DNA from 4 places in the Rhizobium sp. YS-1r genome. Region 1 is predicted to be linked to each of the others. Evidence: predicted binding sites of a transcription regulator. Region 1 holds the regulator's gene; each other region holds the start of a gene.
The links. The regulator PhoB, encoded in region 1, activates phosphate uptake and scavenging genes when phosphate is short. The targets are predictions, from matches to a motif close to TGTCATNNANCTGTCAT.

Region 1 (7,656 bases):
CCGGCTTCTTCATCGTCGGTTCGAAATCCTATGGACGCGCGCCGACATTTCTCATGGCAACGGGGTACGAGCAGGTCCGCTCGGTCGTGGCGGAACTCGCAGGCGACAGCAACGCCGCCCGCGAGGTGCATCTCGTTCTCCCGGAAACCGGTGTCTGCAGCGTAACCAATCCAGTGCTCGCAGAGGCAGCGTCCGGTGGCTGCTGCGGTGGTCCTGCTCTTTCTGAAGTCGACGCGTGCTGCATCGCCGACATGAAGGCCAAGACTGATGGCAAAGCTGGTTGTGGCTGTGGTACATCCACTGCGGTGGAACGGAACGATGTGGAACCTGCAGAATGACCGAGCGGAAAGCTCCCGCGCGCCTGATCTGGGCGCTCGGCGCAACACAGATCATCGGCTACGGTACCCTTTATTATTCCTTCAGCATCCTCGCGCCGGACATGGCACGAGACTTCTCCATCCAACAAGACAGGCTTTTCGGGCTGCTATCGGTGGCGCTGCTGGTTGGCGGACTGTTCGCACCGAGAGCGGGAAACTGGGCGGACCGGTTCGGAGCCGGCCGGCTCATGGTCCCCGGTTCGCTTGCTGCCGCCATCTCGCTTGGCTGCGCGGCCGCATCGCCGAATGCGACGACGTTCGGTATTTCACTCGTCGCAATGGAGATCGCCTCCAGCTTCGTTCTCTACAGCACGGCATTTGCAGCGATCGTGCAGGTTGGAGGCAGCAAGCCACAGCGCAGCATAACCCATCTGACGCTGATCGCGGGATTCGCATCAACGCTCTTCTGGCCGCTCACGGCAACACTGCATGACTATCTCGGCTGGCGTGAGATCTACCTCGTCTTCGCGATCCTGAATATCGCCGTGTGCCTTCCGATCCATTGGTGGGTCGGGAGACTGCCCCGCGACGTGCCCGAACCACGGGCATCAGTAAATCAATCCGGAGCGATGGCCGTTCAGCCTGAAGCCGGCCCCGCGTTCAGTGGCGTCTTTATTCTGATGCTTGCGGGCTTTGCCCTGGAAGGATTCGTGCTGGCCTCCGTGCTGGTCCACATGGTTCCGCTGCTGACAGCACTTGGGCTTGGCACGGCAGGCCTCATGGTCTCCACCCTCTTCGGTCCCTCGCAGGTCGCCAGCCGCCTCCTGAACATGATCTTCGGAGGGCGCTTGTCACAGACGGTGCTCGCCGTGATCTCCGCGGGATTGCTCGCCGTCGCCCTTATCGTCCTGATGGCGACAAGTCCGTGGCTCCCCGGTCTCATCGCATTCGCGATCCTGTTCGGTCTGGGATCGGGGCTCGCAAGCATCGTCGGGGGAACGCTTCCACTGGAGCTTTTCGGAAGGCACGGTTATGGCGCACGGCTCGGCTGGGTGACCGCCGCACGCCAGTTTTCCTCAGCACTTGCCCCCTTTGCGTTCGCTGTCATGCTGGGAACTTGGGGGGTCGGCCAGGCAGTATCGATCAGCATTCTGGGAGGCGCGGCGGCCGTCGGCCTGTTCGGAGCGATCGCCTTCGCCCGCTACAGAGCAACAAGACCAGCAGCTGGACCTTTCGGTGGTTCGCAGGCCTGACAAGACACGACAAACAGGAGATGCAGGCCCCTCGGCGAAGCCCTAAAGAAAAGCAGCATAGGCCTTCCAACGATCGCGAGAAAATTCAGACGTCGCCGAGGGCGTAGCCCGCTCCGCGGACGGTCCGGATCACCTGGTCAGCCTTGCCCAGGCTGATGCCCTTCCGGAGGCGACCGATGTGCACGTCGACGGCGCGCTCGTCCACGGTTGCACCATCACCCCAGAGCGACCTTTTCAGCTCCGTCCGCGAATAGACCCGTCCCGGATACCGCATCAGGAACTCGAGAAGCCGGAACTCGGTGGGGCCGAGCCTGACTTCCTTCTTCTGCCTGTGGACCCTGTGTGCTTCGCGGTCGAGGGTCAGGTCTCCGACCCTGATCATATGGCTCAGAAGATTCGGATGCATGCGGCGAAGAAGGTTCTTCACCCTTATGGCAAGCTCGACGGAGGGGAATGGCTCTACGAGGCAGTCATCCGCGCCGGCAGCGAGACCCGTCAGCCTGTCGCTCTCGCTTTCCGCCGGAACAAGCAGGACCACGGGCACCCGCATCGTTGCTGGTTCGGTACGAAGTCTTCGGCAGATCTCGATGCCATTCAGCCCCGGAAGGGACGAACTCAGCACCAGTACATCGGGAAGGCTCGAAACCAACCGCTCCATCAGCTCGGAGCCCGCCGAAAGCAGCGTCACGTCGAAACCTTCATCGACAAGGGAGAACCGCAGCACTTCGCGCAGCGTTTCATCGCCATCGATCACCACGACAACTCGCGCTCCCATCGCGGTGCTCTCCCTAGTGTCCTTCCATCGAGTATCCGGCGCCGCGGACGGTGCGGATGACATCCTGCATGTTGGAGAAGTTGAGCGCCTTCCTGAGGCGTCCGACATGCACGTCGACGGTGCGCTCGTCCACATAGATGTCGTGGCCCCACACCCCGTCGAGAAGCTGCGAGCGCGAGAAGACCCGGCCGGGCGCGGCCATCAGGAATTCCAGAAGCCGGAACTCCGTCGGGCCGAGCCGCACTTCGCGGCTCTTGCGATGCACCCTGTGCGTCTCCCGGTCCAGCTCGATGTCGCCGCAGCGCAGGACGCTCGACAGCACTTCCGGACGCGCGCGCCGCAGCATCGCCTTCACTCGCGCCATCAGTTCCGGCGTCGAGAACGGCTTTACGACATAGTCATCGGCGCCGGTCGCAAGCCCGCGGACCCGTTCGCTCTCCTCGCCGCGCGCCGTCAGCATGATGATCGGCAGTCGCTCCGTCTCCGGCCGCATCCTCAGCCGCCGGCAGAGTTCGATGCCGGAAACACCGGGCAACATCCAGTCGAGGATCAGAAGATCCGGCGTGCGTTCCTGAAGCCTGATCTCGGCTTCATCCCCGCGCAGAATCGTCTCCACCTCATAACCTTCCGCTTCAAGGTTGTAGCGAAGAAGCACGCTCAGCGCCTCCTCATCCTCCACGACCGCGATCTTCGGCTGCATTCCGTCTTAGCTCCGTCACCATTCCATCGTCATTCGGCGCCATTATTCCGTGATCGCGCCGAGCGTGTTCGACGTATCGTCCTTCGGACGCTCGCCTTCCGGCTGGGCGCCGGTCGTCATGTAGTAGATCGTCTCGGCGATGTTGGTGGCGTGGTCGCCGATACGCTCGATGTTCTTGGCACAGAACAGAAGATGCGTGCAGGTGGTGATGTTGCGCGGATCTTCCATCATGTAGGTCAAAAGCTCGCGGAACAGCGACGTGTACATCGCGTCGATTTCCTCGTCGCGGATGCGGATCGCCTCCGCCTTCTCGGCCGAACGGCTCGAATAGACGTCCAGCACTTCCTTCAGCTGCGTCAGCGCCAGGTCCGACAGGTGCTCGATGCCGCGCGCGAGCTTGCGCGGCACACCGGTGCCCTGCACCGCGATCACCCGCTTGGCAGTGTTCTTGCCGAGGTCGCCGACCCGCTCCAGATCGGAGGCGATGCGCAGCGATCCGACGATGTCGCGCAGGTCGCCCGCAACCGGCTGGCGGCGGGCGATCGTCACGATCGCCTTGTCGCCGATATCGCGCTCGGCATGGTCGAGGATCACATCGTCGGAGATCACCTTCTGGGCAAGGGCGGCATCGGAATTGACCAGTGCCCGCACTGCATCCGCGCACATCTGCTCCGCAAGCCCGCCCATCTCCGAAATCCGGCGGCTCAGATATTTCAGTTCGTCGTCATAGGCAGACAGGATATGTGTCGAAGACATGGTCTTATCCTCAGATTGTCAGAAAGGGCCCGCAACCGGCGATCAGCCGAAGCGGCCCATGATGTAGTCCTGCGTACGCTGGTCATCCGGATTGGTGAACATCTTGTCGGTATCGTTCTCCTCAACCAGGTTTCCGAGATGGAACATGGCAGTGCGTTGCGATACGCGGGCCGCCTGCTGCATCGAGTGCGTCACGATGACGATCGTGAAGTTTTCGCGCAGTTCGTGGATCAGCTCCTCGACCTTGGCGGTGGCGATCGGATCGAGCGCCGAACAGGGTTCGTCCATCAGGATCACTTCCGGGCTGACGGCAACGGCGCGCGCAATGCACAGGCGCTGCTGCTGACCGCCGGAAAGGCCCGTACCTGGGCTGTCGAGACGATCCTTCACCTCGCCCCACAGTCCTGCCTTCTGCAGGGCCGAAGACACGATATCGTCCAGCTCCGACTTCTTTCGCGCCAGACCATGAATGCGCGGGCCATAGGCGACGTTCTCGTAGATCGACTTCGGGAAAGGGTTCGGCTTCTGGAACACCATGCCGACCTTGGCGCGCAGCTGAACCGGGTCCACCTTGGGATCGTAAATGTTCTCCGAGTCGATCGATATGTTGCCCTCGACACGGCAGTTGGCGATCGTGTCATTCATCCGGTTGATGCAACGCAGGAACGTCGACTTGCCGCAGCCCGACGGACCGATGAAGGCTGTAACGGACCGAGGGCGGATATCGATATTGACATCCTTGATGGCGTGCTTTTCGCCGTAATAAACCTGCACGTTACGGGCGGAAATCTTCGGTTCATTCATGAGTGGAGCTTTCGTCGGCGTCGTCGTCATCGTCGTTGAGATATTATTCATCATTACACACCCCTTTACCAACGGCGCTCGAAGCGGCGGCGAAGAATGATTGCGACCAGGTTCATTAGGATCAGGAATACCAGAAGCACGATGATGGCACCGGACGCACGTTCGACGAATGCCGGGTCGCCGCGCTGCGTCCAGTTATAGACCTGGACCGGAAGCGCCGACGCCGGATCGAAGAAGCCATCCGGCGGACCGGCGGGATATTCGCGCACGAAGGCGACCATGCCGATCAGCAGCAGAGGCGCAGTCTCCCCGAGAGCTCGGGCCAGCCCGATGATCGTCCCCGTCAGGATACCGGGCATCGCCAAGGGCAGAACATGATGGAAGATGGACTGCATCTTCGATGCGCCAACACCGAGCGCTGCGTCGCGGATAGACGGTGGAACGGCCTTGAGGGCGGCGCGAGTGGCGATGATGATCGTCGGCAACGTCATCAGGGTCAGAACAAGCCCCCCCACAACCGGCGCCGATTGCGGCAGACCGAAGAAATTGATCAGTACGGCAAGGCCCAGAATACCGAAGACGATCGAGGGAACCGCGGCAAGGTTCGAGATGTTCACCTCGATCAGATCGGTGAAGCGGTTCTGCGGCGCAAATTCCTCAAGATAGATTGATGCAGCCACGCCGATCGGCAGCGACAGGACGAACACGATCAGCATCATATAGACGGAGCCAATGACCGCAATCCCCAGGCCCGCCGCTTCAGGCCGGGTATCGGAGGCGTCCGGCGCCGTGAAGAAGCTCCAGTTGAAACGGGTCGTCAGAATGCCCGCCTCCTTGAGCTTGTCCGCCAGCATCAGTTGGTCGGGGGACGTATTGCGGTCGAGCTTCGCGCTCTCCATCGTCACGCGCCCCTTGTAATATCCGTCGATACGGCCCGCGGCCAGAAGATCAAAGGAATGGGTCTGGCCAATCACCGACGGATCGGCCATCACAAACCTGCGGAGATCGGCGGGAGCCTCCTTGGAGATCAGCTCGGCGGCGGCCTTTGCGTTCATGCCGTCGATGGTGATGCCCTTCTGCGCCATCGCGTCGCGGAGCGCCTTCTCGATGATGGGCGCATATCCGAAGGTCGAGACCTTCGCGATGTTCTCCGGCTTGCGATCGCCGGCCTTGTCGAGAACGGCAGCGTCGAGATTGACGTTGAGGGTGATGTAGGTCTGCTGGAACGACGACAGGCCGTTCGACAGGATGGACAGCAGGAGGCCGATCAGTGCGACGATACCGATCGCCACGGCGATCTTGCCCATCAGGCGAAACCGGGCCTCCGCATTGTTGCGACGACGGGTTCGTTCATCGAGGGCAAGAAGGGACTTTCCCTTTGCCGGAACGGCTGGGTTGCCGAATACGGTCACGTCGGTCATTCGTACTGCTCCCGGTATTTGCGCACGATGTAAAGGGCCAGCACGTTCAGCCCAAGCGTTATGACGAAGAGGGTCAGGCCAAGCGCGAATGCAACCAGCGTTTCGGGGCTTCCGAACTCCGTATCGCCCGTCAGCTGACTGACGATCTTGACGGTGACCGTTGTCATCGCCTCGAAAGGATTGAGGTCAAGCTTCGCCGCAGCGCCCGCGCCAAGGACCACGATCATGGTTTCCCCGATCGCGCGACTTGCCGCCAGCAGGATTGCACCCACGATACCGGGCAAGGCGGCCGGCAGAACGACCTGTCTGATAGTCTCCGACTGTGTGGCCCCCAGTCCGTAGGAACCGTCGCGAAGGGCCTGGGGCACGGCATTGATAATGTCGTCGGAGAGCGAGCTGACGAAGGGAATGATCATGATTCCCATCACCAGGCCAGCGGTCAACACCGAAGACGAAGAGGTGCCGAGACCGAGCGGCTGCGCCAGCCAATCGCGCAGGAAAGGACCGACGGTGACCAGGGCGAAGAGGCCGTAGACGATCGTCGGGATGCCGGCCAGAACCTCGATCGCAGGCTTGACGATACCGCGCGTCGTCGGCCCGGCATATTCGGAAAGAAAGACCGCGATCATCAAGCCAAGCGGAACGGCGACGATCAAGGAGATGATCGACACATAGAAAGTGCCCCAGAGCAGCGGCAGAATGCCGAGATCGGAGCCTCCGCGGAACTGGGGATTCCACACGGTGGAGAAGAAGAAATCCTGCGCCGGATAACGCTGGAAGAACTCAAAAGTCTCGAAAATCAACGACCCGACAATGCCGATCGTCGTCAAGATAGCGACCAGGGAGGCCCCGAGAAGCAACGACTTGACAAAACTCTCGCTGATGTTGCGCGCACGCAGCTCCGGCTCTATCCGCCGGTAGGCAAGCATGCCGAGAACAACGGCCATTGCGAGAACCACAACCGTCATCATTAGATTGCCGGTCCTGGAGTTCTCCCTGAAGGCCTTCGCCGCCTCGAAGACCTCAGACGGCACGTCGCCGCCCAAGGCCACCCCAACTTCCGCCAGGCGGCCGCGAACATTGTTGAAGTCCAGCGCTTCGATGGGAACATCCGCTCCCCTCTGCCCGTCCCGCGCCAGAACGGCATCGAGACCGCCCGCGATGCGACGTACATCGGACATGACCAGGCTGCGCGCACCGCCCTCCGGGATTACGCTGTCGGGGATCATGCCACTCACGCGGCTCTCGACAATCCCCGGCTGAACAAACAGCCAGGCGACCAGAACGACAAAGGCCGGAACGGCCGTGAACAATGCGACGGTCTGGCCATAATAACCGGGAAGGGAATGGAGCTTGACCCCACTCTTCGCGGCAAGAGCCAGCGCCCGCCGCCTGCCGACCACATGACCCAGTGCCGCAAGCACCGCCAGTATTAGGATAATGATGCCCACGTCCATCTTGCCCGCCACCCATCAAGCGAAAAGAGACCGGCGGCGCGTACGCGCCGCCGGAACGGCGTCTGAATTAGTTCAGCGGCCCCATCGGAGTGCGTGCCTTGACGGCAGCCTGGGTCTTGGCCAGTTCCGGATCGGAAACCAGACCGTAGGCCGCCAGCGGACCGTTCGGGCCA
Region 2 (7,656 bases), on a different contig from region 1:
GAACAGGCGCTGCATAAGGATGACGACGAGGACAGGCGGCAGCATGGCGAGTATCATCGCCGCCATCACGAGATTCCACTGAGGATCGCTATCGGCAACGGCTGCCAAGCGCTTGATCGCCATGACGATCGTATAGTAGCGGCTGTCATTCGTGATCAGCAGCGGCCACAGATACTGAATCCAGCCGTAGATGAAGAGTACCACGAAAAGCGCTGCGATATTCGTGCGGCTGAGCGGAAGCAGGATGTCCCGAAAGAATTTCATCGGGCCTGAACCATCCACGCGGGCGGCCTCCATCAATTCGTCCGGGATGGTCAGGAAAAATTGCCGGAAAAGGAACGTCGCAGTGGCCGACGCAATGAGAGGAATGGTGAGGCCGGCATAGGAATTCAACATTCCAAGATCCGCCACGACCTTGAACGTCGGCACGATGCGGACCTCAACCGGCAGCATGAGAGTGATGAAGATCAGCCAGAATGCCAATAGCCGAAAAGGAAACCGGAAATAAACGATCGCATAGGCCGAGATGATCGAGATGCTGATCTTTCCTACCGCGATGATGATCGCCATCAACAACGAATTGCCGAGCAGGATCCACAGCGGCGGCGCCCCGGCGCGAGACATGCCTCCCGTCAACATCTGACCGTAGTTTTCCATCAGGTGCGAGCCGGGAAGAAGCGGCACGACGCCGGACAGGAAGTCCGAAGGCCCCTGGGTCGAAGCGATGAAGGCAAGATAAACCGGAAAGACGACGACAATGACACCCAGGATCAGAACGAAATGGGTGAGGAACGTCAGGAACGGGCGGTTTTCAACCATTTGCGCCTCCTAATACTGGACACGCCGCTCGACCCAGCGGAACTGGACGGCGGTCAAAGCTATGACAATCAGCATCAGGATGACGGACTGGGCCGCAGACGAACCGATGTTGAGCCCGAGGAAGCCGTCCGCATAGACCTTGTAGACCAGCGTATTGGTCGCACCCGCCGGACCTCCGCCTGTGGAACCGTCGATCGTGCCGAACGTCTCGAACATGGCGTAATTGATATTGATGATCATCAAGAAGAAAGTCGTAGGCGAAAGGAGTGGAAAGACGATCGTCCAGAACCTCTTGAATGGCCCGGCCCCATCAATTGCCGCCGCCTCGACCAGTGACTGCGGCACCGATTGGAGACCGGCAACGAAAAAAAGAAAATTGTACGATATCTGCTTCCAGCTCGCTGCCAGAATAATGAGGATCATTGCATCTGCGCCATCGACACGATGGTTCCAGCTGATGCCCAGCCTCGCAAGCAGATAAGGCAGGATGCCTATGGTCGGATTGAACATGAACCACCACAGGACGCCCGCAACGACTGGAGCCACCGCATAGGGCCAGAGGAGCAGGGTGGTGTAGACCCGCCCGGAACGCAGCAACCGGTTGACGGCGACGGCGAAGAGCAAGGCGAGGCTCATGGACAGCAAGGTGACAGACACTGCGAAGATCGCCGTCCGACCGAGTGAATTCAGGTATTCGGGGTCCTCAAAAAGCTGAAGGTAATTGTCGAACCAGATAAATGTGGTGCGGAAACCAAAGGGATCCTCGCGTTCGAATGACGATTTCACTGCCTGCCCGGCCGGCCAGAGGAAGAAAACCGTGGTCACAGCCAACTGCGGCAAAAGCAGCAGATAAGGCAGCAGTTTATTCTGGAAGATCGTACGCTTGGTCTGCATGAGGAAAATATCCGGATCCCGCTCGTTGCGTCAGCGCCTGAAAATCTCCAATCAGGAAAGGGCCGGACGTAGCCGGCCCTTTCCCATTGAATGAGAGATCAGTTATTTGCAGCTTCGAAGTCGCGCAGGATCTTGTTACCGCGAACAACGGCATTATCGAGAGCTTCCTTGGCCGTCTTCTTGCCAGCCAGAAGCGCTTCGAATTCGCTATCGATAACATCACGCACCTGGGTCAGATTACCGAACCGGATGCCCTTCGAATTTGCTGTCGGCGTGCCGCGGGTGATCTGCTTGATCGCCACGTCGGAACCCGGATTCTTTGCATAGTACCCCTGCTGCTGGCCGAGCTCGTAGGCAGCATTGGTAATCGGAAGATAGCCGGAGAACTGGTGCCAGTCCGCCTGGACTTCCGCTTTGGAAAGGTAGGTGAAGAACTTGGCAACGCCCTTGTAGACATTCGGGTCCTTCTGGCCATTGAGCACCCAGAGCGTGGCGCCACCGATGATCGAGTTCTTCGGTTCGGCAATCGCGTCGTCATAATAGGGAAGCGGCGCAAAACCGACCTCGAAACCCTTGGCATTCAGCATGACGCCGGCGCGAGAAGCGGAAGAATTCATGTAGATCGCGCATTCCTGGGCATAGAATTTCGGCGGAGCATCGTTGCCGCCGACCGGGCCACCGTATTGGAAGAGACCTTCATCCGCCCATTTCTTCAGGTTCTCCCAGTGACGGGCCTGCAGGTCGCCGTTGAAGGTGAACTCGGTCTTCAGGCCGCCGAAGCCGTTTTCCAGCGTGCCATAAGGCTTATCGTGAATTGCCGAAAGATTTTCGAGCTGGACCCAGGAAATCCAACCGGAGGTGAAACCACATTTCGCCGCACCGGACGAAACGATCTTCTTGGAGAATTCTTCGACTTCCTTCCAGGTCTTCGGGGCGACTTCTGGATCAAGGCCCGCCTTTTTGAAGACATCCTTGTTGTAGTACATGATCGGAGTCGACGAGTTGAACGGCATCGACAGGATGTTGCCTTCCGTGTCGGAATAATAACCCGTCACGGGCGTGAGGAAGCCTTTCGGATCCCAGGGCTCCTTGTTGTCGGTCATCAGCTTATAGACGGGGTAGACGGCGCCCTTGGCTGCCATCATCGTGCCGGTGCCGACTTCGAAGACCTGCACGATTGCTGGCTGCTGACCGGCGCGGAAGGCGGCGATGGCTGCTGTCAAGGTTTCAGGATAGGTACCTTTGAAGACGGGAGTCACATGATACTCGGTCTGGCTCTCGTTGAACTTCTTGGCGATCCCCTCAAGCTTATGTCCCAGTTCCGCGCCCATGGCGTGCCACCAGGTGATCTCCGTCGCCGCAAGCGACGACGACGCGGACAGTGCAACCGCAACAGCGGCCATCGAAAGTTTCTTCAACATGAAAAAAGTCCTCCACCTTGATTGGTGCCGGCCCCGAATAGGGTCCTCCCATGACACCAACTTTACAGTTTTATGTCAGTTTTTTAACAGAACAAGGATCAAGGCCATTTATTAGAACGCATCCGGATAATGCCGTGGCAAACGACCCCGCCGAATGGCGACAATGTCGTAACGCTGAGACAGGCGCGCCGCGTCCTTCCGCTTCGCCAGCCATAGATCGCTGGCCGCCCGGATCCGCTTCTGGGCGACATAGCCGACCGCATCGATGGCCTCCTGCTCGCCGGCCCGTGCCTTCACCTCGACAAAGGCGACCAGATCCCCCTTGCGGACAATGAGATCGATCTCGCCGAGCCTCGTGCGATGGCGGATCGAAAGGACCCGATAGCCCTTGGCCATGAGGTAGAATGCGGCGAGATATTCCGAGACATGCCCCCATCGCTGGGCTTTCTGCCGTTCAGCTTTCAGGCGCACTGTCCTGCGTCGTTTCAGGCCGGCACCATCCTCAGCCACCGTTCTCGCCCTTCAGTGCCAGAAGCCGCTGGTAGAGGTCCTTGCGGGGAAGGCCTACAAGGCGGGCCGCCTCGGTCGCCGCCTTTGCGGTCGGCATCGTGGCGGCAAGCTCGCGCAGCAGCATGTCGACCTCCACCTCCCCCGGCGCTTCTTCGGCTTCCGGCGGCGCCAGGAGCAGCACGATCTCGCCCTTTACCACGCGATCGTCATGATAGTAGGCGGCGAGTTCCTCCAGCGTGCCGCGGCGGAACTCCTCGAAGGTCTTCGTGAGTTCCCGGCACACGCAGGCACGCCGGTCTCCACCCAGCACGTCGGCGGCCGCAGCAAGCGTCGCGCCGATGCGGTGCGGCGATTCAAAGAAGATCAGCGTCGCCGGCACTTTCGAAAGCTCCGCCAGCCGGTCTCGCCGGCCCTTGTCCTTGACCGGCAGGAAGCCGGCGAACAGGAAAGCATCGGACGGCATGCCGGAGCCGACGAGTGCGGCGAGCGGCGCGGACGCGCCGGGGATCGGCACCACCTTGCGGCCCGCCTCGATCGCCATCTGTGCCAGCCGGTAGCCGGGATCGGAGACGAGCGGCGTGCCGGCATCGGAGACGAGCGCCACGGATTTTCCCTCCTCCAGGGCGGCAAGCAGTTTCGGCCCCGCCTCATCGGCATTGTGCTCATGATAGGCGAAAGGCCTGTTGACGATGCCATAGCGATCGAGCAATACGCGGGTGACACGGGTATCCTCGCAGGCGAGCACATCGGCGCCGGCCAATGTTTCCAGAGCCCGCAGCGTCATATCGCCGAGATTGCCGATCGGGGTCGCGACCAGATAGAGTGCAGGCTCCAGAGGCCGGGCGGGCACGAACGTATTGGCGACGCGATAGCCGCGCTGGTTTTTCAGGTCATCGGTCACAGGGCATCAAGCAAGGTTCGTGGACATGGAGGTTCTTTATGATGAAGCCGACCCGCTTCGGCAAGTAAAGGCGAGCCAAGTTTTCTGTGTGCAGGGCAGACGGCGAAGTGGAAATGCCGCAATGACAGCTCGTTAACCTCTTGCTTTTCGCCGCCGATCTCTGCCATTTTGCCCGTCCACATCATCAGGCTGGCACTCAGCCGGCAGAATATCAGGAGGTCCGGCCCAAGCCGGATCGCCACGGTCGAAAGCGATAGCGTCCATGCGTATTACTCTTGAGCGGTCCAATCTCTTAAAGTCGCTGAACCACGTGCATCGTGTGGTCGAGCGGCGGAACACGATCCCGATCCTTTCCAACGTGCTGATGCGCGCTTCCGGCAATAGCCTGGATCTTAAGGCGACCGATCTCGATCTGGAAATCACCGAAGCCGTGCCGGCCATGGTCGAGAATGCCGGTGCGACGACGGTTCCCGCGCATCTGCTTTACGAAATCGTCCGCAAGCTGCCCGACGGCTCCGAAGTGCTGCTTGCCACCACACCAGACGGCGGCTCGATGACCGTGCAGTCCGGCCGGTCGAAATTCTCGCTGCAGTGCCTGCCGGAATCAGATTTCCCGGATCTGACCGCCGGCAGTTTCACGCATACCTTCAAACTGAAGGCGAGCGACCTGAAGATGCTGATCGATCGCACGCAGTTCGCGATCTCCACCGAGGAGACCCGCTATTATCTGAACGGCATATTCTTCCACACGATCGAAGCCGGCGGTGACCTGAAGCTTCGCGCCGTCGCCACCGACGGGCACCGCCTCGCCCGCGCCGATGTCCAGGCGCCATCCGGCTCCGAAGGCATGCCGGGCATCATCATTCCGCGCAAGACAGTCGGCGAACTGCAGAAGCTGGTCGAGGACCCGGAAACAATCGTCACCGTTGAACTGTCGGATGCCAAGATCCGCCTGACGATCGGTACCATCGTGATGACTTCGAAACTGATCGACGGCACTTTCCCGGATTATCAGCGCGTCATTCCGACCGGCAACGACAAGGAGATGCGCGTCGATTGCGAGAGCTTCACCAAGGCCGTAGACCGCGTCTCGACCATTTCCTCGGAACGAGGCCGGGCGGTCAAACTGTCGCTCACGGACGGCCAGCTCCTCTTGACCGTCAACAACCCGGATTCCGGCAGTGCTACGGAAGAAGTCGCCGTCGGCTACGACAGCGACCCGATGGAGATCGGCTTCAACGCCAAATACCTGCTCGACATCACGGCGCAGCTTTCCGGCGAAGATGCAATCTTCATGCTGGCGGATGCGGGGTCGCCAACGCTGGTGCGAGACACGGCGGGGGATGACGCACTCTATGTGCTGATGCCGATGCGCGTCTGATCATTCGGGGCGGCTGGAAAACTCCACCCGCCTTTTTCTTGGTTTTTGCCCGCTGCGACATTTTCTCTTGCTTTTGCGGCATGCGGGTCCACATAGGGGCCGAAAGGGAGAGGACATATCCATGGAATTGCGCCTGAAGGAACGGCTTGGCCGCAAGTTCGACGAGGAAATCCGGTTCTTCAAGGGCTGGATAGATGGCCCGAAAAGGGTCGGCGCGATCTGCCCCACCTCTTCCGTCACCGCCGGGCGTATGGCAAGCATCATCGATACGGCATCCGGCTTGCCGGTCCTCGAACTTGGGCCCGGCACCGGCATCATCACCAAGGCGATCCTGAAGCGTGGCATTGCGCCGGAGAACCTTGTCTCGATCGAATATTCGACCGATTTCTACCAGCATCTGGTCCGCACGTTTCCGGGCGTGAACTTCATCAACGGCGACGCCTTCGATCTCGAACGCACGCTCGGCGCCTGGAAGGACAAAACCTTCGACAGCGTTGTCTCTGCGATCCCGCTCCTGAGCTTCCCCATGGAGCGCCGTATCGCGCTTCTGGAAGATCTTCTCGGCCGCATTCCCGCCGGCCGGCCGGTCATGCAGATCACCTACGGTCCCGTCTCACCGATCATCGCGAACCCGGATCGCTACCGGATCAGACATTACGATTTCGTGGTCCGCAACATTCCGCCGGCCCAGCTCTGGACCTATAGCCGTCCATGACATTCGGTCTCTACATCACCCACCCGCAGGTCAGGATCGATCCGGATGTGCCTGTGCCGCAATGGGGATTGTCGGAGGTGGGCCGGGCGCGTGCCGAACAGGCCTCACGTTCCGGATGGGCAAGGAAACTCGGGCGGATCGTCTCCAGCGATGAAACGAAGGCGATCGAAACGGCCGAAATTCTCGCTACGGCTTCCGGTATCGCAGTCGAGACCGCGCATGACACGCATGAGAACGACCGTTCGGCGACCGGTTTCCTGCCGCCACCAGAATTCGAGAAGGCGGCCGACTGGTTTTTCGCCCACCCGGATCAGAGCTTCAAGGGCTGGGAACGCGCCGTCGACGCGCAGGCCCGCATCGTCTCCGCCGTCAACCGCATCCTTGCCGACCACGATCCCAAAATGCCCATCGCCTTCGTGGGCCACGGGGGCGTGGGGACGCTGCTGAAATGCCATCTGGCCGGCAGGCCGATCGGTCGCGATCGCGACCAGCCGCCCGGCGGCGGAAATCTCTTCTGCTTCGGGCTTGCGGATCGAGCTGTCTCATGCGAGTGGACACCCATCGAGACATGGGAAGGAATCAGGGCATGAATGCGCGTGACCGTCTGATCGTCGGCCTCGACATCCCCACAACTGCCGAGGCGGAGAAAATGGTCGCCACGCTCGGCGACGCGGTCTCCTTCTACAAGATCGGCTACCAGCTCGCCTTTGCCGGCGGCCTCGAATTCGCCCGCGACCTCGTCAAGGACGGCAACCAGGTCTTCCTCGACATGAAGCTGCTCGACATCGACAACACGGTGGCGAAGGGTGTCGAGAACATCGTCAAGATGGGCGTCACGATGCTGACCCTGCACGCCTATCCGAAGGCGATGCGCGCCGCCGTCGCGGCAGCGAAAGGCTCCGATCTCTGCCTGCTTGCCGTCACCGTGCTGACCTCCATGGACGAGGCGGACCTGACAGATGCCGGCTACGAATATGACCCGCATACGCTGGTGCTGCGCCGGGCCGAACAGGCG
Region 3 (7,656 bases), on a different contig from region 1:
TTGTTGGGGATAGACGATGCAACCCGATCCTTTTGCGCATGCCTTGATATCTGCAGGCGAATTTCCGGAACGCGACCGCGCTGCGGTCTATCGCGTGATCGAAACCCGCCGCGACGTGCGCGACCAGTTTCTGCCGGACCCGCTTCCGGACGACCTCGTGATGCGGCTGCTCGGCGCCGCACATTCGGCGCCCTCGGTGGGGTTCATGCAGCCATGGAATTTCATCCTCGTGCGGGATCCCGAGATACGCCAGGCGGCATGGAGTGCCTTTTCGCGAGCCAATGATGAGGCGGCGGAAATGTTTCCGGAGGAGCGCCGCGACATATACCGAAGCCTGAAGCTCGAAGGCATCCGCAAGGCGCCGCTGTCGATCTGCGTGACCTGCGATCCGGATCGCGCCGGGCCGGTCGTCATCGGCCGTACCCATAATCCGCGCATGGACGTCTATTCGACCGTCTGCGCCGTGCAGAACCTGTGGCTTGCCGCCCGCGCCGAAGGGGTCGGCGTCGGCTGGGTGAGCATCTTTCATGAGGAGGATCTGCGCGCGCTGCTCGGCATCCCCGAAAGGATCAGGATCGTCGCCTGGCTGTGCGTCGGCTACGTCGATCAGCTTTATCGGGAGCCGGAACTGGCGGTGAAGGGCTGGCGCGAGCGGCTACCGCTCGAAGATCTGGTTTTCACCGATCGATGGGGCGAGTGCTGACGGCTACTGCTGCGGCTGCGGCCCGCTGGATTTCGGATGGGCGAGGTCTATACTTTCCTCAGGCAGGAATGTCGGTCCGACCATACGTACCTTCTTGTTCGGATCGTAGGGACGTTCCGGCCCCGGCAGGTTCGGCTGGGCGGCAGCCGCCTGCGGCTGTTTGACACGCAGATCGATGATGCCGGAGTAGGGCTCCTCCTTCGGCAACTCGATACCCTGCAGCTTCATTCTCTCCTTGCGGTCCTCTTCCATATCGGAAGGAATGCAGTTGTTGGAGCGGATTGCAGCCAGGATCGCACCGCGCTCGCCGGAGGAGCGAACCAGTTGCCGGGCATTGTCTCTTTCCGCAACAAGCGCGTCGCGGCTTTGCTCCATGGCATCGAGCGTCTGCCGCATCTGATCGCAGACTTCGCCCTTCGGGCCGCCGAGGACAACGACACTGCCCGTGCCGCAGCCCGCCCGGCGCATCTCGATCCTGAGCCCGCGGATTTCGCTGTTCTGGTCGCTGAGTTCCCGCGCATAGCGCCGTATCTCGGCCGTGTTGCCGATGATCTGCGGTGCGTTGTTGAGCTGCCGATAAAGGGCTGCACAGGTCGCGATATCCCGCGCGGAGGCCACGGCGGGAACAAGCAGCAGCGGGGCGATCATCAGGCCGCAAAGGCGCATGAGGTGTTGTCCGGCTCTCTCCAATCACATGATCGCATCATGGAGCAAGCCGGTTGATAATATCATAAAATCGGCTGCCCAACGATTATTATTTAATTATCATATGGTTATATATAAAATTTAAAGTTGAATCTCCAGATTGGGTTGCGATGCTTCCACCACCGCGAGCGCAGCCATGTTCACGACGCCGCGCGAGGTGACCGAGGGCGACAGGATATGCACCGGCATGGCGGCGCCGAGCAGGACCGGGCCGACATGCAGCGCGTCGGTCATGTTCCGCACGACGCCGAGCGAGATGTTCGCCGCATCGAGGTTCGGGAAGATCAGCAGGTTGGCGTCACCAGTCAGTGAACTGTTCGGCATAGCACGCTTGCGCACCGTTTCGGAAAGCGCCGAACCGGCCTGCATTTCGCCGTCCACTTCCAGGCCAGGAGCCTGTTCGCGCACCAGCTTCAGGGCACTGCGCATCTTCTGGGCGCTTTCGGAATCCCGTGAGCCGAAGTTCGAATGGCAGATCAGCGCTGCCTTCGGGAGGATGCCGAAGCGGCGGACTTCCTCGGCCGCCAGGATGGTGATCTCGGCGATCTCCTGCGCCGACGGATTGTAGTTGACGAACGTATCGGCGAGGAAGAGCGCGCCGCGCTGAGAGATCACGAGGCTGAGCCCCGAGAAGGCGCAGACGCCCGGACGCCGGCCGATGATCTGGTCGACGTCCTTCAGGTGCCGGTCATAACCGCCCTCGACGCCACAGATCAGCGCATCGGCTTCGCCGCGTTTCACCGACAATAAACCGATCACCGTATTGTTGGTGCGCACGATGGTGCGGGCGCTTTCCGGGTTGATGCCCTTGCGGCCGACCAGGGCGAAATAATCGTCAACATAATCGCGGTAGCGCGGATCGTCTTCCGGATTGACCACGGCGAAATCGACATTCGGGCGGATGCGGATGCCGAAACGCTTGAGCCGGGCTTCGATCACCGACGGGCGGCCGATCAGGATCGGCGTTGCCGTCTTTTCCTCCAAGAGCACCTGGGCTGCCCGCAGCACGCGTTCGTCCTCGCCTTCGGCAAAGATGACTCGCTTCCTTTCGGCCGTCTTGGCGGCGTTGAAGATCGGCTTCATCACGAAGCCGGAGCGCCAGACGAAACGGTTCAGCTGGTCGAGATAGGCATCGAAATCTTGGATCGGCCTCGACGCGACGCCGCTTTCAGCGGCAGCTCTGGCGACGGCCGGCGCGATGCGCAGGATGAGGCGTGGATCGAAGGGCGAGGGGATCAGGTAATCCGGACCGAAGACCGGCGTATCGCCGGAATAGGCGCGTGCGGCAACGTCGGAGACTTCTTCGCGCGCGAGGGCTGCGATCGCCTTGACCGCCGCCATCTTCATGTCCTCGTTGATCGTCCGGGCGCCGCAATCGAGCGCCCCACGGAAGATATACGGGAAGCACAGCACGTTGTTGACCTGGTTCGGGAAATCCGAGCGGCCGGTGCAGATCATCGCGTCCGGGCGGGCTGCGCGCGCAAGCTCAGGCATGATTTCCGGAGTCGGATTGGCAAGCGCCATGATCAGCGGCTTCGGTGCCATGCGGGCGAGCAGTTCCGGTTTGAGCACACCCGCGGCGGAAAGCCCGAGGAAGACATCGGCGTCGTCGATGCTGTCGGCAAGTACGCGCTTGTCACTCTTCTGCGCATAGATCGCCTTCCATTCGTCCATCAGTTCGGTGCGGCCTTCATAGACGAGGCCCTCGATATCGTGGACCCAGATATTCTCCTTCCTTGCACCGAGCGAGACGAGGAGATGCAGACAGGCGAGAGCCGCGGCACCGGCGCCCGACGTGACGATCTTCACGTCGGCGATATTCTTGCCGGCAAGCTCCAGTCCGTTGAGGATCGCGGCGGCGACGATGATCGCGGTACCGTGCTGGTCGTCATGGAAGACCGGAATGTTCATTTTTTCGCGAAGCCGACGCTCCACCTCGAAACATTCCGGCGCCTTGATGTCCTCGAGGTTGATACCGCCGAAGGTCGGCTCCAGCGCCGAGACGGTCGAGACCATGGCATCGATGCTCGCTGCGTCGATTTCGATGTCGAAGACGTCGATGCCCGCAAATTTCTTGAAGAGAACGGCTTTCCCTTCCATCACCGGCTTCGAGGCGAGCGGTCCGATATTGCCGAGGCCGAGTACGGCAGTACCATTGGAGATAACGGCGACAAGATTGGCGCGGGCGGTGTAATCCGCCGCCATATCGGGATTGTCGCGGATCGCAAGGCAGGGTGCCGCCACCCCGGGCGAATAGGCGAGCGCCAGGTCGCGCTGGTTGCCGAGCGGCTTGGTCGCCTGGATCTCCAGTTTGCCGGGGCGGGGATAGCGGTGGAAGAACAGCGCCTGTTCATCGAGATCGCCGCTGGCTGGCATGGCGGACGATTTCGGTTTTTCTTGCGCGTTCATGGTTCCTCCTGGCTTGTCTTGTTCTGTCTCGGCTGGATCGAAAGGAGAGAGTCCTCCTTACATCAATCGACCCGACGGAACAGCAGCTAATTTGCGGTCGTGGCGGAAATCGGAAGGAGAGCTGGAATGACGCTCGGCTGCCCGCAGGAGCGGCTTTTCCATGTTTTGTCATCATCCTGAAACACGAGTCTGGTTTTGGAAATCGCGAGAGGCGGCAGCGAAAGGACGACTTCGTGACCGGTCAAGTGGATACAAGGCATTTCAGAACGCTTTTCATCTCGGACGTGCATCTGGGTTCCAAGGCCGCCCGAACCGATTTTCTCCTCGATTTCCTGCGCTATCATGAAGCTGATACGCTTTTTCTGGTCGGCGATATCGTTGACGGCTGGCGCCTGAAGCGCAACTGGTACTGGCCGCAAGGCTGCAATGACGTCGTGCAGAAGCTCCTCCGCAAGGCGCGAAAGGGAGCCCGCATCGTCTATATTCCCGGCAATCACGATGAGTTCCTGCGTTCGTTTCCGGGAATGCACTTCGGCGGCATCGAAGTGGCCGAACGCGCGATCTACGAAATGGCGGACGGCAAGAAATACCTGATCCTGCACGGCGACGAATTCGACGTGGTCGTACGCAATGCCCGTCTGCTCGCCTATCTCGGCGACTGGGCCTATGACGCGGCGATCGCCATCAACGTCGTGCTTGCCGCCGTCCGCCGCCGCCTCGGCATGCCCTACTGGTCCTTCTCCGCCTGGGCGAAGCTGCAGGTCAAGCATGCGGTCAACTTCATCGGCGAGTTCCAGCGTGTCGTGGCCGAGGAAGCCCGCCGCAACAATGTCGACGGCGTCATCTGCGGCCATATCCATCACGCGGTGATGGAGGATATCGAGGGCATCCATTACGTCAACACCGGCGACTGGGTGGAAAGCTGCACGGCGATTGCCGAGAACCACGACGGCACGCTCGAAATGATCTCGTGGCAGAAGATCGGCAACACGGCCGAGATCAAGGCTTTGCCGAAGCCGCAGTCGGTCGAGGATATGCAGGCCGCTTGAGAAGCGGCCCGTAGATGGCTGATCGTATCAGATGGCTATTTCTGGCCATAGGCAGGGTCGGGGCGCTTGTGTTAGGTAAGCTGGAAATTTCAGCAACCTGCCCGTGAAGTCGTGATTCCTCCCCATACGGCGCCTCCAGCGCCCCGGTTATTCCAACTGCGCTGTGCCCTTGCCTACGGAGCGCCGCTCGGGGTCAATGGCATTATCTTGCCCTATCTGCCCGTCTGGCTCGACGCACTGGCTTTCACGGAATTCGAAATCGGCATCATATTGGCGATGCAGCTTCTCCTGCGCGTGCTTGCAGCGCCGGTATCGGGGGTTTTCGCAGACCGCCTGAGCGAGCGGACTTTGATTCTTGCATGGTCCGGCGCGCTGTCGTTGTTGACGGCCCTGGCCATGTTCTTCGTTCGTGACTTCTGGTCGGTCCTTCTGGTCATCGGGATTCAGGCGGCTGTGTTTGCGCCTTACCCGCCGATCGTCGAATCGATCGCAGTGACCGGAGTGCGCCGCTGGGGGTTCCAATACGGATCGATGCGCGTCTGGGGTTCCATTGGTTTCGTGGCCGCGACCCTTCTCGTCGGCGAGTTGCGCGGCGTCTGGGGCGTTCAGGCCATACCTTCGGCCATGGTGATCGGTTTCCTGCTGACGGTCGCCGTCGCCTTCGCAGCACCCAGGCTCGGGCGGGCGGCAATCCGACCCGGAACAGACAAGGCTCTGCAGCCGAGCTCACTCGGACGGTTCGATCTGCATGTATTGATGATCGGCGCGTCGGTGGCTCAGGCCAGCCATGGAATGTTCTATACGTTCGGCACCATCCATTGGCAGCAGATCGGGCTCTCGAGCGGTTCGATCGGTGTGCTGTGGAGTGCGGCGGTTCTTTCCGAGATATTGGTCTTGTTTGCGGCCGGGCGGATTGCGAGACGCCTTTCACCCTGGTCGCTGATGCGAATCGGCTGCGCGGTTGCCGTTGTCCGCTGGACGCTGTTCCCGTTGCCGCTGGGCTTTTGGGGTTATATGGCGCTGCAGGTCGCGCACGCCTTCACCTTCGCTTTCGTGCATATCGGGCTGCAGCACAGGCTGGTGGAAACCGTGCGCGAAGACCAGGAGACCTCGATGCAGGGCGCCTATGTCTTCTATAACGGCGTCTTTCTGGCACTTTCGACGTTACTCTCCGGTATGCTCTACCGGCAGTTCGGATTGACGAGCTATGTTGCGATGTCGGTCCTGGCGCTTGTCGGCCTTGCGATCATCGCGCTCGCGGCGAAGCTTCAGCCCCAGAGGCTGGCTTCCGGCGGATACACGAGCGAGCCCTCGTAGCGCAATCCGCCCGGCCGGTCGCGGGCCAAGAGCAGCGGACCGTCGAGATCGGCATAATCGGCATCCTGGGCGAGCAGGACGGCCGGTGCCATGGCAAGCGAGGATCCGACCATGCAGCCGATCATCACCGCAAATCCGAGACGCTGCGCTTCCTCCTTCATGGCAAGTGCTTCAGTCAGACCACCGGTCTTGTCGAGCTTGATGTTGACCGCGTCATAACGGTCGCGAAGGCTTTCCAAATCCTTGGTCGCATGCACGCTTTCGTCGGCGCAGACCGAGACCAGATGACGGATGCCGGTGAGTGCGGCGTCCCTGCCGGCCGGGAGCGGCTGCTCGATCAGGGACACGTTGGTTTCGGCGGCAATCGCCATATGGTGGGTAAGATTGTCCTCCGTCCATCCCTCGTTGGCATCGACGATAATGCGGGAATCCGGCGCTGCCTCGCGGACGGCGCGGAGGCGGACCTCGTCATTGTCGGTTCCCAGCTTGATCTTGAGGAGGGGGCGATTCGCATTCTTCCGCGCTTCGGCCGCCATGGCCTCCGGTTCGCCGAGCGAAAGCGTGAAGGCCGTGACGAAGGGCTTGGAATTCGAAGCGCCGATCATATCGGCGACACGCCGGCCGGTCCGCTTGGCTTCGAGGTCCCAGAGGGCGCAATCCACCGCATTGCGGGCAGCCCCCGGCTTCATCCGCGCCTGCAACTCTTCACGCGTCAAACCGTCGCGAATCGCCTCGGCGATGGACCGGATATCGGCAATCACCCCTTCCACGGTTTCGCCATAACGCTTGTAGGGCACGCATTCTCCACGGCCGGAACGGCCATTTTCATGAATCATGCAGGTGATGACGTCCGCTTCCGTCTTGGAACCGCGCGAGATTGTGAACTTGCCGGCGATCGGGAATGATTCGATTGTGGCTTCGAGGTGACGGCTCATGGTTTTACGCTTCCCGTTGTGGCAAATACTTACGAGGTGGCTATATTGCCCGTCGCAAAAAATGCGATCAACTGTATCGTATGAAACCTTTTTTAGCCGCTGTTACGAAAGAAGCCTGTGACGTTTAGGTCTGCCGAAATCAAGGCCGAAGATCTGCCCGGCGGCGACGGTGAGCGTTACCTGCTGTCCGGCGACTGGCGCGGCCAGACGATCCTGTCGATGCTGAAGGAGTTCCAACATCTGGAGCAGGTCCGGAGCCGGGGCAGGGTGGAAATCGACCTTTCCGGCATAGCCGGCATCGACACGGCCGGAGCCTGGCTGATCCGCCGGCTGATGACGGCGAAGGGCGAGCAGGGCAGCGAAGCCGTATTGATCGGCGGTGAAGGACCAATTCGCGAGCTGATCGGGGTATTGCCGGAAAAGGCGCCGGCACCGCCGTCGGACCAGGGCGACAAGGGCACGCTCTTCGAGCGCCTTTTTGCGCCGACCGGCAAGGCCATGGCGGAACTCGGCAGCGATTTCTACGCGGCGATGCATA
Region 4 (7,656 bases), on a different contig from region 1:
CTCGAGATCTCTCGGCTTGGATCTGGAAGCGTCAAGCATCTGATATCCTTTACGAAATCTTTGCTAGAGCGAATTCGTGAATCTTGGCGGCCCCCATTTACGGTAACGCGCCCTCGCCGCTATCGCAATGCAGCATAAGAATTTTTGCATAAAACATCCGATGAAAACCGCCGCCTTCGTTAAGAGAAACTTGACGCCGGCCGGCCGTCTCGATCACACGGGATTGCCGGCGAGCATATGCCCGCACCCGTTTCCGGCTTGATCCGGCCGGTTTCGTATGGTGATCTCGCCCATCATCTTACCCCCGACGCGACGATGTCCGCCCATCGCCGCTCCTTCAAAGCGAGCCAATCCACATGCGCCAGTCCCTCACCGCCGAGACCGCCCAGCATTTTGCCGCGATCGCGCTCGGGCACGTCGGGCGCGAATATCCAAACAAGCCGGCCAACGTGTTTTCAGGCCCGGAAGATGCGAAAACACCAAGCCAGCTTCATCCGATCTTCCACGGCAGCCTCGACTGGCATTCCTGCGTGCACGGCTACTGGATGATGGCGCATATCCTGCGGACATTCCCGGATATCCCGGCGGCAAGGAACATCCGGGCGCTGTTCGACGCGATGCTGGTGCCGGACAAGGTGGCGGGCGAATGCGCCTATCAGGCAAAGCCCACGTCGCGCGGTTTCGAGCGGCCCTATGGCTGGGGTTGGCTCCTGAAACTTTCCGCCGAACTGTCGCTGCTCGATGAGCGGTGCTGGTTCGAGAACCTTAAACCTCTGTCGGATGTCTTCACCGGTCGCTTCACCGATTTCCTGCCGGTCGCCACCTATCCGGTCCGGGTCGGCACACATTTCAACACCGCCTTTGCCATGCGGCTTGCAGCCGACTATGCCGAGACGATCGGCGATACCGCGTTGCTCGGACTGCTAACGGAGACGGCGCTCCGTTGGTATGGCAAGGACGAGGCCTGCCCGGCCTGGGGCGAACCCTCCGGCGACGATTTTCTCTCTTCAGCGCTCGTGGAAGCCGAATGCATGCGGCGGCTGATGCCGGCGGAGGGTTTCCTGCCCTGGTTCGACCGTTTCCTGCCTGAGATCGTGGCGCGGAGGCCCGCGACGCTGTTTTCGCCGGCCTCCGTCTCCGACCGCTCGGACGGCAAGATCGCCCATCTCGACGGTCTCAATCTTTCCCGCGCCTGGTGCTGGCGGTCGCTCGCGAAAGCCCTGCCGCAAGGCGATCCGCGGCGGCCGATCATGGAGAAGGCGGCGGAAGACCATCTTGCAAGCGCACTTCCCCATGTGGAAGGCGACTATATGGGCGAGCACTGGCTGGCGAGTTTCGCGACGCTGGCGCTGGAGGCATGAGCGGAAAAGTTACCGGTGCATCTTCGCTCCCCTGGTGATCTTGTCGACGATCTTCTTCTCGGCCCGCAGCGCAATCCCGACCAGCCTGGCGTCGTCCGGCGCAAACTCGGCGAACACCGCGCGGTTCGCCGCATCGTGGCCTGTCGCAAACATCTCCTCGATATAGGCCGATGTTGTCACTTCCCGTTCGAGCGAGCGCCGGTGGATCATGCGCAACGTCTCCTGCTCGGCAGACAGGACCACGACCGGCTGGATGCTCATCGGATTGTAGACATGGCCGGCCGCATCCCGATATGCTTCACCGATGATCGCGGGAGATTGGGCGACGATGCCGCTCATCAGGAAAGCGGTCACATTGAGCTCCTGCCAGGGGGCGAGGTCATCGCGAAGCACGAGCGCGATCTTGGTGTCGAACATGAAGAACTCCGTCGAAGGTTATGCAAGGACCGACGCGATAGCGGCAGCAAGCACCGCCGGTCTTGAACGTTCGTGCAAGGCGGAGGGAAAGCCGGACGGCATCGTCCAAGCTCCCTCCTCATGCGGCATCGAGCGGATCGAGGCGCGGTTCCACGGCAACGGCTTTTCGCCGCACCGGCATGACACCTATGCGCTCGGAATCACGCTTTCCGGCGTCCAGACGTTCCATTATCGCGGCTCCGTCCGCGTGAGCCTGCCCGGCAATGTCATCGTCCTGCATCCGGACGAGGTGCATGACGGCGCCGCCGGCACCGACGACGGCCTGCGTTACCGCATGCTCTACCTGCCGCCGGAACGGCTGATCGAGGCGGCGGGTGGTGTGGCCGGACTGCCCTTCGTGCCCGAGCCCGTCATGGCAGACGATGCCTTCCGCGACTGCCTCGCCGAGGCGCTCGACGATCTTGACGCCACGCCGCAGGAGCTTCTGCTGGATGACCTGATCGCCCGGCTTACGGCAAGCCTCTGGCGTCACGCGGACAGTCGCGGCGTTTTACCGGACAAATCGACCTCGCGCGATGCCGTGCTCCGCTGCCGCGACTATCTCCAGGACAATTGCGACCGCGCCGTCTCTTCCCAGGAACTGGAAGCCGTCAGCGGCCTCGACCGCTACACGACTTCAAGGCAATTCCGGAAGCTCCTGGGGACAAGCCCACACCGCTATCTGGTCATGCGCCGGCTCGACCGGGCAAAACAACTGCTCTTCGAAGGCGGAAGCCTGGCGGATGCCGCTTTCGGCGCAGGCTTTGCCGACCAGGCCCATTTCACCCGGCACTTCAAGAAAACCTTCGGCATGACGCCGGGCCGCTGGGTGGCGCTCAAGAGAAGCGCCTGACGTTCAAATCGACCTCGATATCCCGTCATCAAAGCTTCATCGAAGCTTCAATGTTCCATCACCCGGCCGTCACGACCGCTCCCTATGCGGTAGGCGTCTTTGACACGCCAACCAACAGGTGATCTCATGATCCGACCCCTTCTCGCCTCCGTTGCTCTCGCTGCGCTGATCGGCGGTTCTGCTGCTGCCGAAGAAAAAGCCTTCCCGGCCAAACTCGTCGGCCAGGCAATCCTGCCCGCCAACACGATCGTTCCGGCTCCGGCCGACGCGCCAGCCTTCCTGAAGACGTCCGGCAAGTTCACCACGCCCGACCGCAAGCGCACCGAGGCCCTCGGCACGCTGCCGGGCAAGGACGGCGTCCGCGTCACCGATGTGAAGCTGCCGTTCGACGGCCAGCCGCTGCAGGGCTTCTCCGGCATCAAGACGATGGCCGACGGCACGTTCTGGACGCTGTCGGACAACGGTTTCGGCTCGAAGGCCAATTCCTCCGACGCCATGCTCTTCCTGCACCAGATGAAATTCGACTGGGCCGCCAACAAGGCGGAAGTCGTGAAGAATATTTTCCTCTCCGATCCGAACAGGATCGCGCCCTTCCCGATCACCATGGAAGGTTCCGACACCCGCTATCTGACCGGCGCCGATTTCGATATCGAATCGATCCAGCCGGTCGCCGACGGCTTCTGGCTCGGCGAGGAATTCGGCCCCTATCTCTTGAAGTTCGACACCGAAGGCCGCCTGACCGACGTGATCGCGACCGTGATCGATGGCAAGCCGGTCAAGTCGCCCGACAATCCGACGCTCACCACGCCGGCCAACCCGGCCGCAAAAATGGCCGCCTTCAACCTGAAGCGCTCGGGCGGCTACGAGGGCATGGCCATGTCGAAGGACGGCTCGAAGCTCTACGGCCTGCTGGAAGGCCCGCTCTATCTGGAAGACGGTTCGGTCGAGAAGGCGGACGGAATGACGGCGCTGCGCATCGTCGAATTCGACGTCGCCTCGAAGGCATGGACCGGCCGCTCCTGGCTCTATCCCCTATCCCAGGGCGGCGAAGCGATCGGCGACTTCAACATGATCGACGCCACGACCGCCCTCGTCATCGAGCGCGACAACGGCGCCGGCACCGCCGACAAGGCCTGCGCCGATCCGGCCAAGCCCGAACCGACCTGCTTCAACGCGCCTGCAAAGCACAAGCGCGTCTACAAGATCGAGATGACCGACGGGAATGTCGGCAAGGCCGTCCGCAAGATCGGCTACATCGATCTCATGAAGATTGAGGATCCGGACGAGAAGAAGAAGGCGGGTAATGTCGAGGGTGTCTACGACATGCCTTTCGTGACGATCGAGAATGTCGACGTGGTCGATGCGACGCATATCATCATCGGCAACGACAACAACCTGCCCTTCTCGGCCGGCCGCGCCGTCGACAAGGCCGACGACAACGAATTCAGCCTGCTCGAAGTCGGCGAATTCCTGGCGGCGAAGTAGTTCAGGTCCAGATCGAACATCTCAGCCCGGCATCCGCCGGGGCCTAGTTTGTTGGCAAACCTTCCGGCATGCAAGACGTCATCCTCGGGCTTGTCCCGAGGATCTGCCATCCCTTGCCAAATCATTGGTTATGTTGGGATAATTTCGAGAGTATAGAGGTGGTCAGATGCTCGGGACAGGCCCGAGCATGACGGAAGAAGAGTTGCCGCCCTTTGTCAGCAGCATCAGCTCCGGCATCCGCCGGGGCTGACGCATTCAATCAATTGACCGGTATGTCGATCGCATAGCGGTCGACCAGTTTCAGGCTCCGGTCCGACTGAATGATGTAGGTCTCGTAATACCGGCGACCGTCCTGACCGTAGAACTGATGGGTGACGGGACTGCCGACCGGCGACTTCGTTAGCTTGCTGCGCGGCTGTCCGCCATAGGTGATGCTGCCCGGAATGGGTTCCAATGCAACGGCGGTGCAGCCTGCAAGGGCCACCGTCAGCAGGGCAACTGCAACTAGCTTCTTCATCACTCGTCTCCCCTGTCCCGCAATTTCCTGCACGCCGGGCAGCCAAAATGGTCTGCCTCACGGTGGATGTCGGGATTGTCGACGTGAATTGCAATCGGGGAGCGATAAAGTTTCCCGGAATCTATTCGAACCGGAACGCCAGCCGCTTGCCGGTCAGCTTCGCCAGTTGCTGCAGGCGACCATCCAGCCTTTCACCGGCAAAATTGCGGTAGGCCGGCGGCACGATGAATTCCAGATCGAGATCGGGGTCGGAAGACGGGCGGAACGTCAAGTTGTGGACGATGCCCGGCATCGCGGCCGAGAAGAGATAGACAACACGCAGCAGGCCACCGAGCAGTTTGGCAAGATCGAGCATGCGCGGTGTGGCAATCGTCGCCAAGGGGCCCGTCGCACCGTCGTCGTTCAGTCCCTCGAAGCGATAGTAGTTGGCGAGCGCCAGATAGGCACGGCCTGCATGGGTGATGCCGACGAAAGAGGAATGAGCGATGATATTGAGCGCCTGCAGACCGCGATAATCCGGATGGGCGCGCCAGCTTATGTCAGCGAGCAGGCAGGCGGCCTGACGATAGCGGCTTTCTTCCTCCGTCTCGGTGATGCCAAAAGCAGGCACCATGCGGCCCGTCCATTCCGCTAGCTCGCGGGCATGTTCGGGCGAGCGGGCGCGCAGGATCGCCAGTTCGCCGGCCGCGGCGAGCAGCGGGTCACTTGCCTTCTCTCCGTCGGAAAGCCGCGAATAGAGATAGCCTTCGCGCACGCCCTGCGCGGAGAAGCTCACCCTGGCGGGTTTCATCGCACTCAGCACTTCCTGCATGGCGATGGCGCCGTAGGGCAGCAGCGAACGGCGGCTTTTGGACACCGCCTGCCAGGCAGGGTCCTTGGAGTCCTTGGCGGCGATCACCTCTTCGAGGAATTTCTGGATATCCGCGAGCGGCAGTTCGTAACCCTGCATCATGTGCAAGGGATATTTCGTCATCTCCATGTGCAGCTTGGCGATATTTCGCCAGGTGCCGCCGACCGCATAGAAGGTGCGGCCAGCGCCCTGTTCAAGGAACCGCGCGGTGTTGACCTGCTTACGGGCGAAGGTGCGCGCCTTGGAGAGAGAATTTCCGGAGGACTCGGACAATCGCAGTCCCCCGAGCGGCAACGTGATGCCGCGGCCGAAATCATTGCCCTTGATGTCGATGAGTTCCAGCGAACCGCCGCCAAGATCGCCGGCGATCCCGTCCGCATCATGAAAGCCGCTGATGACACCGAGCGCCGAATAACGCGCCTCCTCTTCTCCGGAGAGAAGCTGGATCTCCTGGCCGAGGATATCCTCCGCCTCGCGGATGAAGTCCGGTCCGTTCGACGCCTCACGGGCAGCCGCCGTCGCCAGCACATAGATTTCGTTGGCGCGCGCCTGCGTCGACAACGCCTTGAAGCGCCTCAGTGCCGAAAGCGCGCGCTGGACGGCCTCCTCGTCCATCCGGCCGCTGGATCCAAGCCCCTTGCCGAGCCCGCAAAGAACCTTCTCGTTGAAGAGAATCGTCGGCGCGCGGGACAGGCCTTCATAAACGACGACACGAACGGAGTTCGAGCCAATGTCGATGACGGAAACAGGGGCAATCCCCGGAAGGCGCCCCTGGGCTTCGGATCGTACCATATTGCCTATTTCTTGCGTCCGGACATCAGGCCGGCGATCAGTTTGGGAGCACTCGACTTCAGAGCCTCACCGCGCCCCGAGAGGCTTGGATTGGTCATGAAATAGTGCTGCGCGTTAAAAGGTTCTTCGCCTTTGCGCACTTCCATGCGCCGCGACGTGCCGTCGGGCAATATCTCGTAGCTCTGCTGGTTGTCAATCAAGTTGCCCAGCATGATCTGTGAAAGAACCTGCTCATGCACGGTCGGATTGAGGAGCGGCACGAGCGTCTCGACGCGGCGGTCGAGGTTGCGCGGCATCATGTCGGCCGAGCCGATATAGACGAGCGCCTTGTCGGATGGCAGGCCGTAACCGTTGCCGAAGCAGAAGATGCGGCTATGCTCCAGGAAGCGGCCGACGATCGATTTGACGCGGATATTCTCGGAAAGGCCGGGCACCTGCGGGCGCAGGCAGCAGATGCCGCGCACCACGAGGTCGATCTCGACGCCCGCCCGGCTTGCCCGGTAGAGCGCATCGATGATGTCCGGATCGACGAGCGAGTTCATCTTCATCCAGATCGCTGCGGGCTTGCCGCTCTGCGCGTGGACGATTTCCTCCTCGATATGCCTGAGGATGCGCGACCTGAGCGTATAGGGCGAGACCGCCAGCTTCATGCTCTCTTCCGGCTCGCCATAGCCGGTGATGAAGTTGAAGACGTTCGCCATGTCGTGGGCGATCTTCGGATTGCAGGTGAAGAAGGACAGGTCCGTGTAGATCTTGGCGGTGACCGGATGATAGATGCCCGTGCCGATATGGCAGTAGGTACGGAGCTTACCCTCTTCGCGGCGCACCACCATCGACATCTTGGCGTGCGTCTTCAGTTCGATGAAGCCAAAGACGACCTGCACCCCGGCACGTTCGAGGTCGCGGGCCCAGCGGATGTTTGCCTCCTCGTCGAAACGGGCCTTCAATTCCACCAGCGCCGTCACCGACTTGCCCATCTCGGCCGCATCGATCAGCGCCCTGACGATCGGGCTGTCGTTGGAGGTTCGGTAGAGCGTCTGCTTGATGGCGAGCACGTCCGGGTCGCGCGCCGCCTGCAGAAGGAATTGCACAACCACGTCAAAGGATTCATAAGGGTGGTGAACCACCATGTCCTTTTCGCGGATGGCCGCAAGGCAGTCGCCAGCATGTTCGCGAACCCGCTCGGGAAATCGGGCGTTATAGGGCTCGAACCTCAAGTCGTCGCGCGGCGCCCTGGTGATTTCCGAAAGGGTGTTGAGCGCCAGAAGGCCGGGCAGAACCGCAACGCGATTATCCGGCACGCCGAGTTCCTGCACCACGAACTGACGCAATGACGCCGGCA

Region 2: ugpB (sn-glycerol-3-phosphate ABC transporter substrate-binding protein UgpB) is a predicted target of PhoB. The motif match lies at 3,196-3,212, and genes of this name have one in related genera.
Region 3: JL39_RS21095 (UDP-2,3-diacylglucosamine diphosphatase) is a predicted target of PhoB. The motif match lies at 3,984-4,000, and genes of this name have one in related genera.
Region 4: JL39_RS12605 (esterase-like activity of phytase family protein) is a predicted target of PhoB. The motif match lies at 2,694-2,710, and genes of this name have one in related genera.

What each region holds. Positions count from the first base shown of each region.
Region 1 is NZ_JPYQ01000012.1:33,617-41,272, forward strand. It holds gene JL39_RS11305 (FAD-dependent oxidoreductase) at 1-338, shown strand, start outside; gene arsK (arsenite efflux MFS transporter ArsK) at 335-1,570, shown strand; gene JL39_RS11315 (winged helix-turn-helix domain-containing protein) at 1,656-2,345, opposite strand; gene phoB (phosphate regulon transcriptional regulator PhoB) at 2,359-3,045, opposite strand; gene phoU (phosphate signaling complex protein PhoU) at 3,088-3,801, opposite strand; gene pstB (phosphate ABC transporter ATP-binding protein PstB) at 3,844-4,635, opposite strand; gene pstA (phosphate ABC transporter permease PstA) at 4,671-6,026, opposite strand; gene pstC (phosphate ABC transporter permease subunit PstC) at 6,023-7,483, opposite strand; gene JL39_RS11345 (substrate-binding domain-containing protein) at 7,551-7,656, opposite strand, start outside.
Region 2 is NZ_JPYQ01000056.1:845,698-853,353, forward strand. It holds gene ugpE (sn-glycerol-3-phosphate ABC transporter permease UgpE) at 1-819, opposite strand, end outside; gene ugpA (sn-glycerol-3-phosphate ABC transporter permease UgpA) at 829-1,713, opposite strand; gene ugpB (sn-glycerol-3-phosphate ABC transporter substrate-binding protein UgpB) at 1,812-3,134, opposite strand; gene JL39_RS29735 (YraN family protein) at 3,246-3,644, opposite strand; gene rsmI (16S rRNA (cytidine(1402)-2'-O)-methyltransferase) at 3,637-4,545, opposite strand; gene dnaN (DNA polymerase III subunit beta) at 4,808-5,926, shown strand; gene pmtA (phospholipid N-methyltransferase PmtA) at 6,048-6,641, shown strand; gene JL39_RS29755 (histidine phosphatase family protein) at 6,638-7,231, shown strand; gene pyrF (orotidine-5'-phosphate decarboxylase) at 7,228-7,656, shown strand, end outside.
Region 3 is NZ_JPYQ01000032.1:189,533-197,188, forward strand. It holds gene bluB (5,6-dimethylbenzimidazole synthase) at 17-703, shown strand; gene JL39_RS21085 (hypothetical protein) at 707-1,369, opposite strand; gene JL39_RS21090 (NADP-dependent malic enzyme) at 1,490-3,817, opposite strand; gene JL39_RS21095 (UDP-2,3-diacylglucosamine diphosphatase) at 4,051-4,866, shown strand; gene JL39_RS21100 (MFS transporter) at 4,978-6,183, shown strand; gene dgcA (N-acetyl-D-Glu racemase DgcA) at 6,135-7,118, opposite strand; gene JL39_RS21110 (ABC transporter permease) at 7,272-7,656, shown strand, end outside.
Region 4 is NZ_JPYQ01000013.1:118,767-126,422, reverse strand. It holds gene JL39_RS12625 (hypothetical protein) at 1-39, opposite strand, end outside; gene JL39_RS12620 (DUF2891 domain-containing protein) at 357-1,361, shown strand; gene JL39_RS12615 (DUF2000 family protein) at 1,371-1,778, opposite strand; gene JL39_RS12610 (AraC family transcriptional regulator) at 1,777-2,670, shown strand; gene JL39_RS12605 (esterase-like activity of phytase family protein) at 2,797-4,155, shown strand; gene JL39_RS12600 (membrane protein) at 4,415-4,672, opposite strand; gene ppx (exopolyphosphatase) at 4,794-6,314, opposite strand; gene JL39_RS12590 (RNA degradosome polyphosphate kinase) at 6,320-7,656, opposite strand, start outside.